Regions from separate parts of the Kribbella sp. NBC_00359 genome, predicted to be linked through region 1. Evidence: riboswitches for the same ligand, from Rfam matches in the RefSeq annotation. Region 1 holds a riboswitch; the other holds the start of a gene.
What was found. A riboswitch is a leader RNA that binds a small molecule or an ion and turns the genes downstream of it on or off. The one in region 1 is predicted to bind glycine.
Positions count from the first base shown of each region.

Region 2: another riboswitch for glycine. It lies ahead of gcvP (aminomethyl-transferring glycine dehydrogenase); the one in region 1 lies ahead of OG876_RS16375 (L-serine ammonia-lyase).

Region 1 covers NZ_CP107975.1:3,337,895-3,344,949, reverse strand. The annotation lists gene OG876_RS16390 (hypothetical protein) at 1-194, opposite strand, end outside; gene OG876_RS16385 (helix-turn-helix transcriptional regulator) at 338-1,168, opposite strand; gene OG876_RS16380 (SDR family oxidoreductase) at 1,271-1,978, shown strand; gene OG876_RS16375 (L-serine ammonia-lyase) at 1,979-3,352, opposite strand; glycine riboswitch at 3,433-3,525, opposite strand; gene OG876_RS16370 (alpha/beta hydrolase) at 3,735-5,222, shown strand; gene OG876_RS16365 (hypothetical protein) at 5,273-5,500, opposite strand; gene OG876_RS16360 (aminopeptidase P family protein) at 5,693-7,055, opposite strand, start outside.
Region 2 covers NZ_CP107975.1:7,726,561-7,733,615, forward strand. The annotation lists gene OG876_RS37555 (hypothetical protein) at 1-359, shown strand, start outside; gene OG876_RS37560 (hypothetical protein) at 380-802, shown strand; gene gcvP (aminomethyl-transferring glycine dehydrogenase) at 838-3,678, opposite strand; glycine riboswitch at 3,761-3,850, opposite strand; gene OG876_RS37570 (dihydrodipicolinate synthase family protein) at 3,866-4,759, opposite strand; gene OG876_RS37575 (MerR family transcriptional regulator) at 4,773-5,387, opposite strand; gene OG876_RS37580 (bifunctional nuclease family protein) at 5,576-6,070, opposite strand; gene ftsR (transcriptional regulator FtsR) at 6,124-6,819, opposite strand; gene OG876_RS37590 (FHA domain-containing protein) at 6,806-7,055, opposite strand, start outside.

The sequences.
Region 1 (7,055 bases):
GGGTTGGCCGGGTCGGGGCCACCACCCGGGAGCGGGAGGAACGAGGCCCCGATCCGCGGGCCGCCGGCCAGCGCCGTGAGGAACAGGACGACGTACAGCAGCAGCAGTACGCCGGCGCCGGCGGCGACCTGTCGAAGTCGCTGCGGGTTCTGCCAGGGCGGGCGGCCGGGTGCCGTGGCAGAGAACGGTCTCACGGTCCCGCACAGTAGCGGTTGAACCAGCGCTTCAAACAGTCCTTGGAAGAAATTCCACGCTAGATCGCAATCTTTTGACACCTGGATAACCAGTACGTACTCGTAGCATCTCTGTCCGTTATTAGGACTGACGCGTTCAGAATTCAGCGAAGGGTTTGCAGGCCGATGACCGACAACAGGCGCAGCTTCTCGGCGGCCTCACTGTTCGGCGCGGCCGTGTAGACGACGATGCGCAGATCACTGCCCGGCACGGTGAGGACGTCGCAGTCGATGACGAGGGTGCCGAGGTCGGGATGGCGGATGGTCTTCTGCTCGGTCTGATGGAAACCGACGACGGGCTGATCCCAGAGCTGGGCGAACTCGTCGTACCCGGCGCGCAGTTCGTCGATCAGCGCTCTGAGTTCCGGGTCGTGCGGATAGCGGGCCAGGGAGGCGCGCAGGTCCGTCACCATCGCGATCTGGAAGCTTCGGCGCTGCTCGGGTGTCTGGAGCACGCGTTCGCCCGGCGCCGCGTAGTGCCGCCAGATGATGTTGCGCCAGCGGCCGCGCCACTCCGACGGATCCCCGATCAGGGCCGCGAAGAGCGGATTCCAGGTGATCAACCCCCAGGCCGCGTCGCACACGCAGAGCGGCGCACCCTCCAACTGATCGACCATCCGGTGCACCCCGGGCGGGATGTACGCCGAGATCCGGCCGGGTGACGGTTCCACCTGGCCCGCGAGTACGAACAAATGGTTGCGCTCGGCATCGGACAGCCGGAGCGCCCGGGACAGCGCGGTCAGCACCTGCACCGACGGCGAGTCCGAGCGGCCCTGCTCGAGCCGGACGATGTAGTCCACCGACAGTCCGGCGAGCTGCGCCAATTCCTCCCGACGCAGCCCCGGTGCGCGCCGCCGCTCACCCGCGGGCAGGCCGGCCTCGTCCGGGGTTACTCGATCGCGCCACGCGTGCAGTGTCCGCCCGAGCTCACCCATACACCCAGTATTCCGCGCACGCCCCGAACCAGCCTGGTACTGCCATTCCCTAGGACATCGCGGGCACTATCTGGCCGACCGCCGTAGCGCGAGGGTGGAGTCATGACCACGACACTCATCACCGGGGGCAACAAGGGCCTCGGTTTCGAAACCGCCCGTCGCCTCGTCGCCGCGGGACACACCGTCTACCTCGGCGCCCGGGATCCCGAGCGCGGCAAGCAGGCCGCGACCGACCTCGGCGCGCACTACCTCCCGTTGGACGTCACCAGCGACGACTCCGTCGCCGCCGCGGCCCGGCAACTCGAGTCCGAGGCCGGCCGGCTCGACGTACTCATCAACAACGCCGGCATCCCCGGTCCGCGGCACACCGCCCGGGAGTTGACGGCGGACGACCTGCAGATCACGTACGACGTCAACGTGTTCGGCCCGGTCCGGATGCTGCACCACTTCCTGCCGCTGCTCGACCGCAGCGACAACCCGGTCGTCGTCAACGTGTCCAGCGGACTCGGCTCGATCGCCACCGCCGTCGATCCGGAGGGTCAGGGCGACGCCGTACCGATCTGGGTGCCCGCACCCGGCTACGGGTCGTCCAAGGCGGCGCTCAACATGCTCACGGTCCAGTACGCGCGCCAACTGCCGGAGCTCCGGATCAACACGGTCGATCCCGGCTACACCGCGACGGATTTCAACGCCCACAGCGGTCCGCAGAGCGTCGAGCGGGGTGCGGAGATCATCGTCCGGCTGGCCACCATCGGCCCGGACGGCCCGACCGGCGAGTACCTCAGCCTGAACGGAACCGTGCCCTGGTGATCAGCACTCAATGACGTTGACGGCCAGGCCGCCGCGGGAGGTCTCCTTGTACTTGATCTTCATGTCGGCGCCGGTCTCGCGCATCGTCTTGATCACCTTGTCGAGGGTGACGACGTGGACGCCGTCGCCGTGCATCGCCATCCGGGCCGCGTTGATCGCCTTCACCGACGCCATCGCGTTCCGCTCGATGCAGGGGATCTGCACCAGCCCGCCGACCGGGTCGCAGGTCAGGCCGAGGTTGTGTTCCATCGCGATCTCGGCCGCGTTCTCGACCTGCCCCGGCGTACCGCCGAGGACCTCGCACAACCCGGCCGCCGCCATCGAGCGGGCCGAGCCGACCTCGCCCTGGCAGCCGACCTCGGCGCCGGAGATCGACGCGTTCTCCTTGTACAGCACGCCGATCGCGCCGGCCGTCAGCAGGAATCTGACCGCACCGTCGTCGGTCGCCCCCGGCACGAACCGGCGGTAGTAGTGCAGTACGGCGGGAATGATGCCGGCGGCACCGTTCGTCGGCGCGGTGACGATCCGGCCGCCGGACGCGTTCTGCTCGTTCACCGCGAGGGCGAACAGGTTCACCCAGTCCATCACCTTCAGCGGATCCACCGACCACGGGTCAGCGCTCAGCCGACGGTGCAGCGAGTGCGCCCGGCGCGGCACCTTCAGCCCGCCGGGCAGGATGCCCTCGGTCTCACAGCCCTCGCGGACACAGTCCTGCATCACCTGCCAGATGTGCAGCAGCCCGGCCCGGATCTCCTCCTCGGTCCGCCAGGCGAGCTCGTTCGCGAGCATCACCTCGCTGATCGACAACTGCGACTCGCGACAGCGGTCGAGCAACTCGGCACCGGTGGTGAACGGGTACTTGAGCGGGGTCGTGTCCAGCACGATCCGGTCGCCGGCCGCGGCGTTCTCGTCGACCACGAATCCGCCGCCGACCGAGTAGTACGTGCGTTCCCGAAGTACGGCGCCATCCGCCGAGCGGGCCACGAAGCTCATCCCGTTCGGGTGGTAGGGCAGCGCCTTGCGCCGGTGCATGACCAGGTCGGTGTTCTCGTCGAACGCGATCTCGTGCGTGCCGGCCAGCAGCACCCGGCCGCGCTCGCGGATCGTCTCGACCCGCGCGTCGACGGAATGGGTGACGACGGTCTCGGGGTCCTCGCCCTCGAGCCCGAGCAGAACCGCCTTGTTGCTGCCGTGGCCATGCCCGGTCGCACCGAGCGAACCGAAGAGTTGTGCTTCGACCCCCGCCGTCGCGGCCAGCAGGCCGGCGTCGGCCAGGCCGAGTGCGAAGGTGCGGGCGGCGCGCATCGGTCCCACCGTGTGGGAGCTCGACGGGCCGATCCCGATGCTGAACAGATCGAAGACGCTGATCGCCATCGTGTGGAGGTTCCTTCCGGTCGCCGTTGACCGTTTGGTGTCCTCCCCACTCTGTTGGACCGGAAGTCCTCCAGAGGTGCCTCGCCCGCGCGGTGAAGGTGCCTGAGAGATTCTTGGGGAGAGTTGCTCCTACGGCGCCCGGGTCACGCCCGGGTCTCTCCCGCACGGGTTCATGCGGCTGTTGAATTGACTGACGGTGTGGACGGTACGGCGCTCCGACCGGCAACGTCAATCCGGCCGCTCCGCACCGTCTTCACGCCGGCGCCGACCCTAACAAGTCCCCCAAGCATCGGCCGGGGTCGGGCGAGGGCTTGTCCCGGATGTGGTTGGGCAAACGGTTGCTGAGGATCGAGGGAGTCCCCCCAGACAGGAGATTCCACTGATGAAGTCCCGACGAGTTCTCAGGACCACCGCGTGGGGTGTGGTCCTGGGATTCGCTGCGGCCGGCCTCACCGCAGTGCCGGCGCCGGCCGCCGTACCCAGGCAAGTGACCGTGCAGTGGTCCGACTGCAAGCCCGAAGGCAACGACGATCCGCAGGAGGCGAAGGGATCGCAGTGCGCGACCCTGCAGGTGCCGGTCGACTGGCACGATCCCGACGGCCCCACCTTCGGACTCGCGATCGCCCGTCGTACGGCGAAGTCGCCGGCCGACCGCGTCGGCGTGCTGATGTGGGGCCCGGGTGGTCCCGGCGACTCGGGTGTCGACCGGGTCAAGACTGGGATGTCCCGGTTCAGTCAGAACCTGCAGGACAGGTTCGACATCGTGAGCTTCGATCCGCGGGGTGTCGCTCGCAGCAACCCGGTGAAGTGCACAGCAGCGCTGCTCGTCAAGCAGCCGTCACCGATTATCAAGAGCGCGGCCGAGTTCCGCGCGACCATCCGCTACAACCAGCAACTCGCGACCGACTGCCGCGACCACACCGGGCCGGTGTACGACCACCTCGACACCTGGCAGACGGTCCACGACGTCGACGCGATCCGCAGGGCGATCGGCGAGTCGACGATCTCCTTCCACGGCAGCTCGTACGGAACGGTGCTCGGCGGCCAGTACGCCGAGACGTATCCGGGCCGGGTGCGCGCGATGGTGCTCGAGAGCGTGAGCGACCACAGCGCCGCGCCGACGGAGGAGTTCCTCGACGCCCAGGCGACCGCGGCCCAGGACTCGTTCTCCGAGTTCGTGAAATGGTGCGACGCGGCAACGACCTGCGCACTGCACGGTCGCGACATCCACACCTTGTGGGCGGACCTGCTCGCCCGCGCCGACCGCGGCGAGGTGCCGGATCCGCAGCACCCGACCGTCGCGATCACACCGTTCAACCTGAGCTTCTTCGTGTTCCGCAAGCTCTACGACCCGGAGTGGGTCGCGCTCGCCGACACGTTGAAGCAACTCGACGCGAGTACGCCGCCGACCGGGCAAGCGCCGGTCCCGCCCGGACTGGCGTCGTACCCGCTGGCGGTCTTCTGCCAGGACTGGAACCTCGGCGTCCGCGACTACCGGGAGTACGCCGGCCATCTCGACCGGTTGGCCGGGAACAACCCCGACATGCGCTATCCCGGTCAGTTGATGGCGGTGTCGATCTGCCTCGGGCAGCCGCCGGCCGCCAACCCGCAGCACCGGCTCAAGGTCCACGGCCTGAGGACTCCGGTCCTGCTCGCGAACGCGATCCACGACCCGGCCACCGGCTACGACTGGGCCCGGAGCGTCGAACGCCAGCTCGGCAGGTACGGCGTACTTCTCACCTACGAGGGCTGGGGTCACGGCAGCTACAACTCGAGCCCTTGCATGCAGACGACGATCGACGCGTATCTGATCTCGCGTCAGGTGCCGGAACGCGGCACCAGCTGCGCCGCCGTACCGCCGGTGGGCTGAGAGAGATCCGGGGCCGGCGCCTCCCAACCAGCACCGGCCCCGGCGGTCTCTCAGACCGGCACGCCGGCCACGTCGAAGACGCGGTCGAGATGGTCGCCGCGGACCAGGCGGCCCGCCAGCAGCCGGAGTTCGGCGCAGGCGGTCTCGAGTGCCTGCATCTGCGATCGGCAGTGGTCGACGTACCAGAACGGGTCGTCGGGCTGCGGATCGTCGGCATCGTCGATGTCGGCGTACCAGTGCTGATCTCCGTAGTGGACTACTCGCACTCGCAGATTCATGATGACTACTCCCCGTGCCCAGGGATCCTGGGTCCCCCCTGGCCCCAGTCGGGGCCGGCTCGGCTGGGCGCGTGGTACGCGGCCCCCCACTGCCACGCGCCCTGCCGAGTTCGACCCTCCCCCGCTCGCTACATCGTCGCCGGCGGGGCGAATGTTACTGCTTGTGACGATTAATTTTGCGTAGACCGCCTGTCACCGAGCGTTGAGCTGCGACTGGGTCCATTGCTCCAGTCCGTCCGTGGTGATCGGCAGGTCCTTGGTGAGGATCTCGAGCCCGTCGGCGTGCACCACGACGTTGTCCTCGATCCGGATGCCGATCCCGCGGAGCTCCGGCGGCACGGTCTCGTCGTTCGGGTGGAAGTACAGCCCCGGCTCGACGGCGAGCGCCATCCCGGCCTCGATGTCGCCGGCGAAGTACGCCTCCGGCCGGGACGCGTCGCAGTCGTGGACGTCGAGGCCGATGTAGTGACCCGTGCCGCAGACGATGTACCGCCGGTGCTGCTGCCCGTCCGGGCCGAGCAGCTCGTCCATCGACACGTCGAGCAGACCCCAGTCCCGCAGGCCCTCGGCCAGCACCCGCAGCGCCTCGTACTGGAAGGCCCGGTACGGCGCTCCCACCTTGACGGCATCGAGGGACGCCAACTGCGCCTTGTGCACCAGGTCGTGCACCTGCCGCTGGGCCGCGGTGTACTCACCGGTGGCCGGGAAGGTCCGGGTCACGTCGGCGGTGTAGAGCGTGCGGGTCTCGACCCCGGCGTCCAGCAGGATCACGTCGCCCTCGTTCACCGGGCCGTCGTTGCGGACCCAGTGCAGCACCGGCGCGTGGTGGCCGGCAGCAACGATCGATGCGTACCCGACGCCGTTGCCCGCGGTCCGCGCGCGCCGGTCGAAGGTGCCCTGCAGCCACCGCTCGCCGCCACCCCGGATGGCCTCGGGCAGCTCCCGGGCCACATCGCCGAACGCGAGCACGCTGGCCGCGACTGCCTCGCGCAGCTGGTCCAGCTCCCAGTCGTCCTTGATCCGGCGCAGCTCCGCCAGCGTCTGGCGCAGCGAGTTGCCGTCCGTCGGAGAGGTCCGGACCAGCGCGTCCAGCATCGGCTCGACACCCGGCGTCGACAGCATGAACGGCACCGCGCCGCGCACGGCCGCCGGCAGTTCCTCGATCGGGCGGCAGGCGATCTGCAGCGCGTCCGACCAGTCCTTCAGCCCTGGCACCGGGCCGATCCACAGCTCGCCGTCCCGCGCGTTGGCGAAGAAGTCCGCCTCGTCCGGACCGGCGGTCTCCCGCAGGTACAGCGTCGCCTCACCATCGGCCGACAGCACCAGTACAGCGCCCTCCGCCTGGCAACCGGTCAGCCAGACGAAGTCGCTGTCGGCGCGGAACTGGTAGTCGGTGTCGTTCGAGCGCACCGGCGCCCGGCCGGCCGCGAGCGCGATCCGCCGGCCCGGCAGCGCGGCGGAGAGCTTCCGCCGGTGCGCGGCGGCGGCCTCGGCCAGGCCCTCCGGCACCGTCACCGACCGGTCCACCGGGCCCCAGCCCCGCGAGACGAAGTCC
Region 2 (7,055 bases), 4.4 Mb from region 1:
CGCCTGGCTCGGGCTCGACAACAATCCACTCCTGCTCGCCGAACTACACCGACGAGAACAAGCTAGGACGACTGTCGATCCAGCAGAAGGGTCCTGGAACATCGATTCAATGGGGTACATACCCGAACCTGCCCGCCGAGCGGTACGTCGTGAGCATCTATGTCGGCTCGAAGAAGGTCGACGGCAAGAAGCAGAGCTACCCGCCACACGGATCGCTTCCGGCGAGAACGTGGGACAGATCGAAGAACCGGTATCTGCGGACGTACAAGCCGGGACAGATCTTCAAGATCACTGGCACGTCGTACGACACCAAAGGCGCAGTCGTGCAGAAGTTTTTCATCAAGTGCAAACTAGTGTGATCAACGACCTGGGAGCTGTCATGGACACCTGGACCGAGAGCGAAACGGGGGCGGCGCAGGCCTTCGTCGCTGATCGGCTGAACGCGGACTTTGCCGGGACCGGACTGCAGAGCGTCGAGTTCCGGGGTGACCCTGCTTGGACCGGAACGCCTGGTGACGATTCCATCTTGATCGCCGGCGGACACGAGTTCCCGCTCGACGTCGGGCGCCGTGGCGTGGAGCAAGCTTGTGCCTTCGCCGCGTTCCAGCTACAGGACGACGCCATGGGTGAGCTGAACCGTCCCTGGCCGGAGTTGGTCAACTCGGCCGGCGAGTCCCTCGGTGTCCTCACAGCTCCGGCGGAGGTACACGGCGTCGCGGTCTGGGAATTGTCCGGTCAATCGTTCTGCGCCGTTGGACACCTTCGTCGGGCGGTCGAAGCTGCGGGGCTGCGGATCAGGTAGCCGGGTAGGAGCTGGATCCGCAGCCCGCGCTGCGTCTACTCAAACGCCTCCGGGGGTGGGCAGGAGCAGATGAGGTTGCGGTCGCCGTAGGCGCCGTCGATGCGGCGGACGGGGGGCCAGTACTTCGAGGCGCGGTCGACGGAGCGGGGGAACGCGGCCTCCTCGCGAGTGTAGGCGTGTTCCCACTTGTCGTTGATCACCGACTCGGCGGTGTGCGGCGCGTTCACCAGCGGGTTGTCGCCGGCCGGCCACTCCCCTGCGGCGACCCGGTCGATCTCGTGCCGGATCGCGATCATCGCGTCGCAGAAGCGGTCCAGCTCGCCGAGGTCCTCGGACTCGGTCGGCTCGACCATCAGCGTGCCCGCGACCGGGAACGACATCGTCGGCGCGTGGAAGCCGTAGTCGATCAGCCGCTTCGCGACGTCGTCGACGCTGATCCCGGTCTCCTTGGTCATCGGCCGCAGGTCCAGGATGCACTCGTGCGCGACCAGGCCGTTCTCGCCGGTGTAGAGCACCGGGAAGACACCCTCGAGCCGCTTCGCCACGTAGTTCGCAGTCAGTACGGCGGCCTTCGTGGCAGCCGTCAGACCCTCGGCGCCCATCATCCGGATGTACGCCCACGAGATCGCAAGCACACCCGCCGAACCGAACGGCGCCGCGCTGATCGGGCCGACCCCGGACTCCGGACCGGCCTGGTCCAACAGCGGGTGGTTCGGCAGGTACGGCGCCAGGTGCGCGGCGACCGCCACCGGGCCGACACCCGGACCACCTCCGCCGTGCGGGATGCAGAACGTCTTGTGCAGGTTCAAGTGGCTGACGTCGCCGCCGAACTCACCGGGCTTGGCGAGACCGAGCAACGCGTTCAGGTTCGCGCCGTCGACGTACACCTGACCACCGTGTTCGTGGACGATCGAGCAGACCTCGCGCACGCTCTCCTCGTACACCCCGTGCGTGGACGGGTAGGTGATCATGATCGCCGCCAGCTTCGCCGCGTGCTCAGAAGCCTTCGCCCGCAGGTCGTCCAGGTCGATCGTGCCGTCGTCGTTGCCCTTGACAACGACCACCTTCATGCCGGCCATCACCGCGGAGGCGGCGTTGGTGCCGTGGGCGCTGGCCGGGATCAGGCAGACCGTGCGATCGAGATCGCCCCGCCCGTGGTGGTAGCCGCGGATCGCGAGCAGCCCCGCCAGCTCACCCTGCGAGCCCGCGTTCGGCTGGATCGAGACCTTCGCGTACCCGGTCACCTCGGCCAGCCAGCGCTCCAGCTGACCGATCAGTACCGCGTACCCGGCCGCGTCCTCGATCGGCGCGAACGGGTGCAGGTCGGCGAACTCCGGCCAGGTGACCGGCTCCATCTCGGTGGTCGCGTTCAGCTTCATCGTGCAGGACCCGAGCGGGATCATCCCGCGGTCCAGCGCGTAGTCCTTGTCGGACAGCTTGCGCAGGTACCGCAGCATGGCGGTCTCGGACTGGTGCGTGTTGAACACCGGGTGCGTCAGGTAGTCCGTGGTCCGCGGCACGGCAACCACGGCCGCGTCCAGCGAACCGTCGTACCGCACGCCGAAGGACTGGCAGACCCGGGTCAGGGTAGCGACGTCGGTCTTCTCGTCGCAGGAGATGCCGACGTGGTCCGCGTCGACCAGCCGGAGCCAGATGCCGTTCTGCCGGGCGGCGTCGACCACATCCGCGGCCTGACCGGGGACCCGGGCGAGCACGGTGTCGAAGAAGTCGTCGTGCACGACCTCCACACCACCCGCACGCAACGACGCGGCCATCCGACCGGCGTAGTCGTGAACGCGCTCCGCGATCGCCTTCAGACCGTCCGGCCCGTGGTAGACGGCGTACATCGACGCGACCACGGCCAGCAGGACCTGCGCCGTACAGATGTTGGAGGTCGCCTTCTCGCGGCGGATGTGCTGCTCGCGGGTCTGCAACGCCAGCCGGTACGCCGGGGCGCCGTCAGAGTCGACGGAGACACCGACGAGACGACCGGGCAACGACCGCTCGAGGCCGGACCGGACGGACATGAAGCCCGCGTGCGGACCGCCGTAGAACAGTGGTACACCGAAGCGCTGCGAGGATCCGATCACGATGTCGGCGCCGGCCTCACCCGGTGCCTCGAGCAACGTCAGCGCAAGCAGGTCGGAGGCGACCGCGACCAGCGTGTCACGCTCGTGCGCGGCAGCGATCAGCGGCTTCAGGTCGCGGACGACACCGCCGGAGCCCGGGTACTGCACGAGGAAGCCGAAGAAGTCACCGTCCGGCAGACCGTCGGTGGTGTCGGCGACCACTACCTCGATGCCGAGCGCCTCGGCCCGGGTCCGCACCACGGCGATGGTCTGGGCGAAGCAGTCGGCGTCGACCAGGAAACGATCGGACTTGCTCTTCTTGTTCGACCGGTGAGCCAGCGTCATCGCCTCGGCGGCGGCGGTGCCCTCGTCCAGCAGCGACGCGTTCGCGGTCGGCAGACCGGTCAGGTCGGACACGACGGTCTGGAAGTTCAGCAGCGCCTCGAGCCGGCCCTGGGAGATCTCCGGCTGGTACGGCGTGTAGGCCGTGTACCACGCGGGGTTCTCGACCAGACGCCGGACGATGACCGACGGCGTGAAGGTGCCGTAGTACCCCTGGCCGATCATCGAGGTGGCGACGGTGTTGCGGGCCGCCAGCTGGCGGAGCTCGGTCAGCGCGTCGACCTCGGAGGCCGGCTCGGGCAGCCGGAGCGCCTCGGCGGACCGGATCGACGCCGGCACCGCGGCATCCACCAGCGCGTCGACGTCGTCGTACCCGAGGAGTTGGACCATGCGGGCGATCTCGTCCGGACGCGGCCCGATGTGCCGGTCGGCGAACGTCGCCGAGAGCTGGGGTGAGTTGTTCATCTAGAGGCTCCGTTGCTGACAGTGCTTCCGGTCGCCTCCCCCTCTGTCACGCCCAGCTCACGCAGGGGCGCTCCAGAGTCGCCTGTGGCACTCGGTCCATGGGCCTGAGAGGTTCCGGGGAGGAATTGCCCCTTCGGCGCCCGGTTGCACGGGTCTCTCCCGAGTGCTGTGTACGGCTGAACCGAGGCTACCAGGAATCCTCGAACAGTTCGGGCAGGAGCCGTCGTGCGGCCGGCCGGGCCGCCTCCACATCAGCCTGTGTCGCCGAGGTCATCGGCCACCGGACCCGAGTGCCGACGTCCGCCCAGTTCCCCACCGCGGCCAGGAACTTGTCCAGCGCGGGGTTGGACAATCCAGCCTTCTGCAGCGGTACGACGTGCTGCCCGAAGAACTCCGCGATCCGGCGCTCGACGTCCAGATCCCGGGCACGCCTGACGGATCCGTTCGGTGACAACGCCGCCACATTCGAGTAGCTGCCATGCGCACCGAGTAGCGACATGCTCGCGAGGAAGTGACCCGGCACGAAGATCGACAACCCGGACTTGGTTGCCTCGTCGAACCACGCCTTGTCACCACCGGCGGTCTTCAATCCGATCAGACTCGGCACGGCGTCGGCCAGCGTGCTCAACAGATGCGGACCGACCGGCGTCTTGGCATGCGGTGGGTTGTAGAGCACCAGGGGCACCTCACCGGCGGTCTCCGCGACACGGCCGAGGAAGGCGAGCACCTCACCATCGTTCAGCGGCAGCCAGTCGGGCAGGATGACCTGGATCGCACCCGGCTCGCGGGCGGCCGCACGTCGTACGCGGTCGAGCTGCACCTGGGCCGACGGGTGACTGGCTCCGATCTGGAACGGCTTGCCGGCTCCCGCGAGCACCTCGTTGATCTGGTCGAACTCCGCCTCGGTCAGGGTCTGGAACTCCCCCGCCGTTCCGTGCGCGTAGAGGCCGTCGAGCTCGGTGGTCGCCAGGGTCGCGGCCTGGGTCTCGAGGCGGCCGACGTCGATCGAGTCGTCCGCGTTCAGCGGCAACAACAACGTCGCCCACACACCGCGCAGCGAATCAGCGGTGAGTGGGCGCACGGGATGAATCAGGTCAGCCAGTCATCCGAGCCCGGCGGCGGGCCGCGAGCTCGTCGTTGGCGTGGCTGTCGCCGTCGTCGTGACCGTCGGCACGCTCGGTCGGCAGCTCGGACAGCGAACCCTCGACCTCGCGCCAGACACCACCGAGGGCGATACCGAAGACGCCCTGACCGCCGGCGAGCAGATCGATCACCTCGTCCGGCGAGGTGCACATGTAGACCGAGGCGCCGTCACTCATCAGCGTGATCTGGGTCAGGTCGTCGATGCCGCGCTTGCTCAGGTGGGCGATCGCGGTCCGGATCTGCTGCAGTGAGATGCCGGCGTCGAGCAGCCGCTTGATCACCTTCAGCAACAGGACGTCACGGAAGCCGTAGAGGCGTTGGGTGCCGGAGCCGGTCGCCGGGCGCACGGACGGGGAGACCAGGCCGGTGCGGGCCCAGTAGTCGAGCTGACGGTAGGTGATCCCGGCCGCGGCGCACGCCGTCGGACCGCGGAACCCGACATCCTCCGGCATCGGCCGCAGGTCGTCGTCGAAGAGCAGACCCTGGACGCCCGCGGCAGCGGCCGCCTCGGCGTGTGCGTCGGACGTCGACTGCGCCGTCAGATCCGTGTCGCCGGTGCGTGTCACGCCTGAGCCTCCCTGGGTACCGACTGGAACGGGTCACATCCGTGGAGTGACAACACCCCACGACTCCTTCAAGGTAAGCCGCCGACCAGGGAGGGTCAACGACAACCGCACCGAGCCGGGAGCGTGTCGCGGCCGTCGTACGAATCGTTACCTATCTGGTCTTGCACCACTCCGGTGAACTGAACTGGTCAGCTCTTGTCGAAATCCTCGGGTGTCACCTGGTCGAGGAACTCGCGGAAGCGCTCGACCTCCTCTTCCTCCACCACCTCTTCGGCGTCGTCGGTCTCACTCTCCGGAACCGGGATGCCGGCCTCGGCCAGGATCTCCTCGGTGCAGAACACCGGGGTCCCGGTGCGCAGCGCCAGCGCGATCGAGTCCGACGGTCGCGCCGAGATCTCGGTCTTGTCGTCGAACACCAGGATCGCCTCGAAGATGCCGTCGGTCAGGTTCACGATCCGGACCTGGCTGAGGGTGTGCCCGAGCACCCGGATGGTCTCCGCGAACAGGTCGTGCGTCAGCGGCCGCGGCGGCTCCATCCCCTGCTGGGCGAAAGCGATCGCACTCGCCTCGGCCGCGCCGATCCAGATCGGCAGATACCGCTCCCCGCCAACCTCTCGTAGCAGCACGATCGGCTGACTCGAGGGCATCTCCACCCGGACTCCGACCACGTCGACTTCGCGCACCCCTTCAGCCTACTCCGCAGGGAAGCCCCGGGTAGGCCCGCGGGGTGCCCCGGCTACCTGGGCAGGCGGGAACGGACCAGCGCCGCGTGCAGGCGGACGGCGAGCGCGGCCAGTTCCTCGGTCTGTTCGGTACGGCGGGGGCCCGTCACCTGCTCGATCAGGCCGGCCTCCCGATCGGCCGCCGTCCGGAACGGGCGCAGGTGCCGCGGCTCGATCCCGTACGGCGCGAAGTCCGCCGCCAACCGTGCGATCACGATCGCGTCCCCGTCGTAGTGGTTGCCACGGGCCACCACCAGGCCATGGCCCTCCAGCTCACCGAGCAGTTCGGCGGAGATCCCCGCGGCGGCGCGGAGCTCCTCCCTGGTCAGCTTCAGATCGATGCCCGCAGCACCGAAGTCGTCGGCGACCGGTAGCCCCGCCGGCTCCGGCAACGAACTCGGCGCGACCGGTGGACCGCCGGCCGCCGGGCGCAGGCCGCGATCGATCGCGCCGAGATGTTCCTTGATCACCTTCAGCGGCAGGTACTGGTCACGTTGCGCGGTCAGCACGTAGCGCAGCCGCTCGACGTCGGCCGCGCTGAACTTCCGGTAGCCCGAGGCGGTCCGGGCCGGCGTCACCAGCCCCTCGGCCTCGAGGAACCGGATCTTGGAGATCGTGACGTCGGCGAACTCGGCCTGCAGCAGCTGCAGCACCTCACCGATGCCGCGGCCTTCAGCGGGGCCCTCGACGGAAGGCTCAGGCTTGGCCACTGGCGTAGTACACCAAGCGGTACTTGCCGATCTGGACCTCGTCGCCGCTGGTCAGCTGGACCTCGTCGATCCGGTCCCGGTTCACGTAGGTGCCGTTCAGGCTGCCCACGTCGCGGACCTTCACGCCGTACGGATCGCGGCGGAACTCCGCGTGCCGGCGCGAGACGGTGACGTCGTCGAGGAAGATGTCGCTGTCCGGGTGCCGGCCGGCGGTGACCACGTCGACGTCGAGCAGG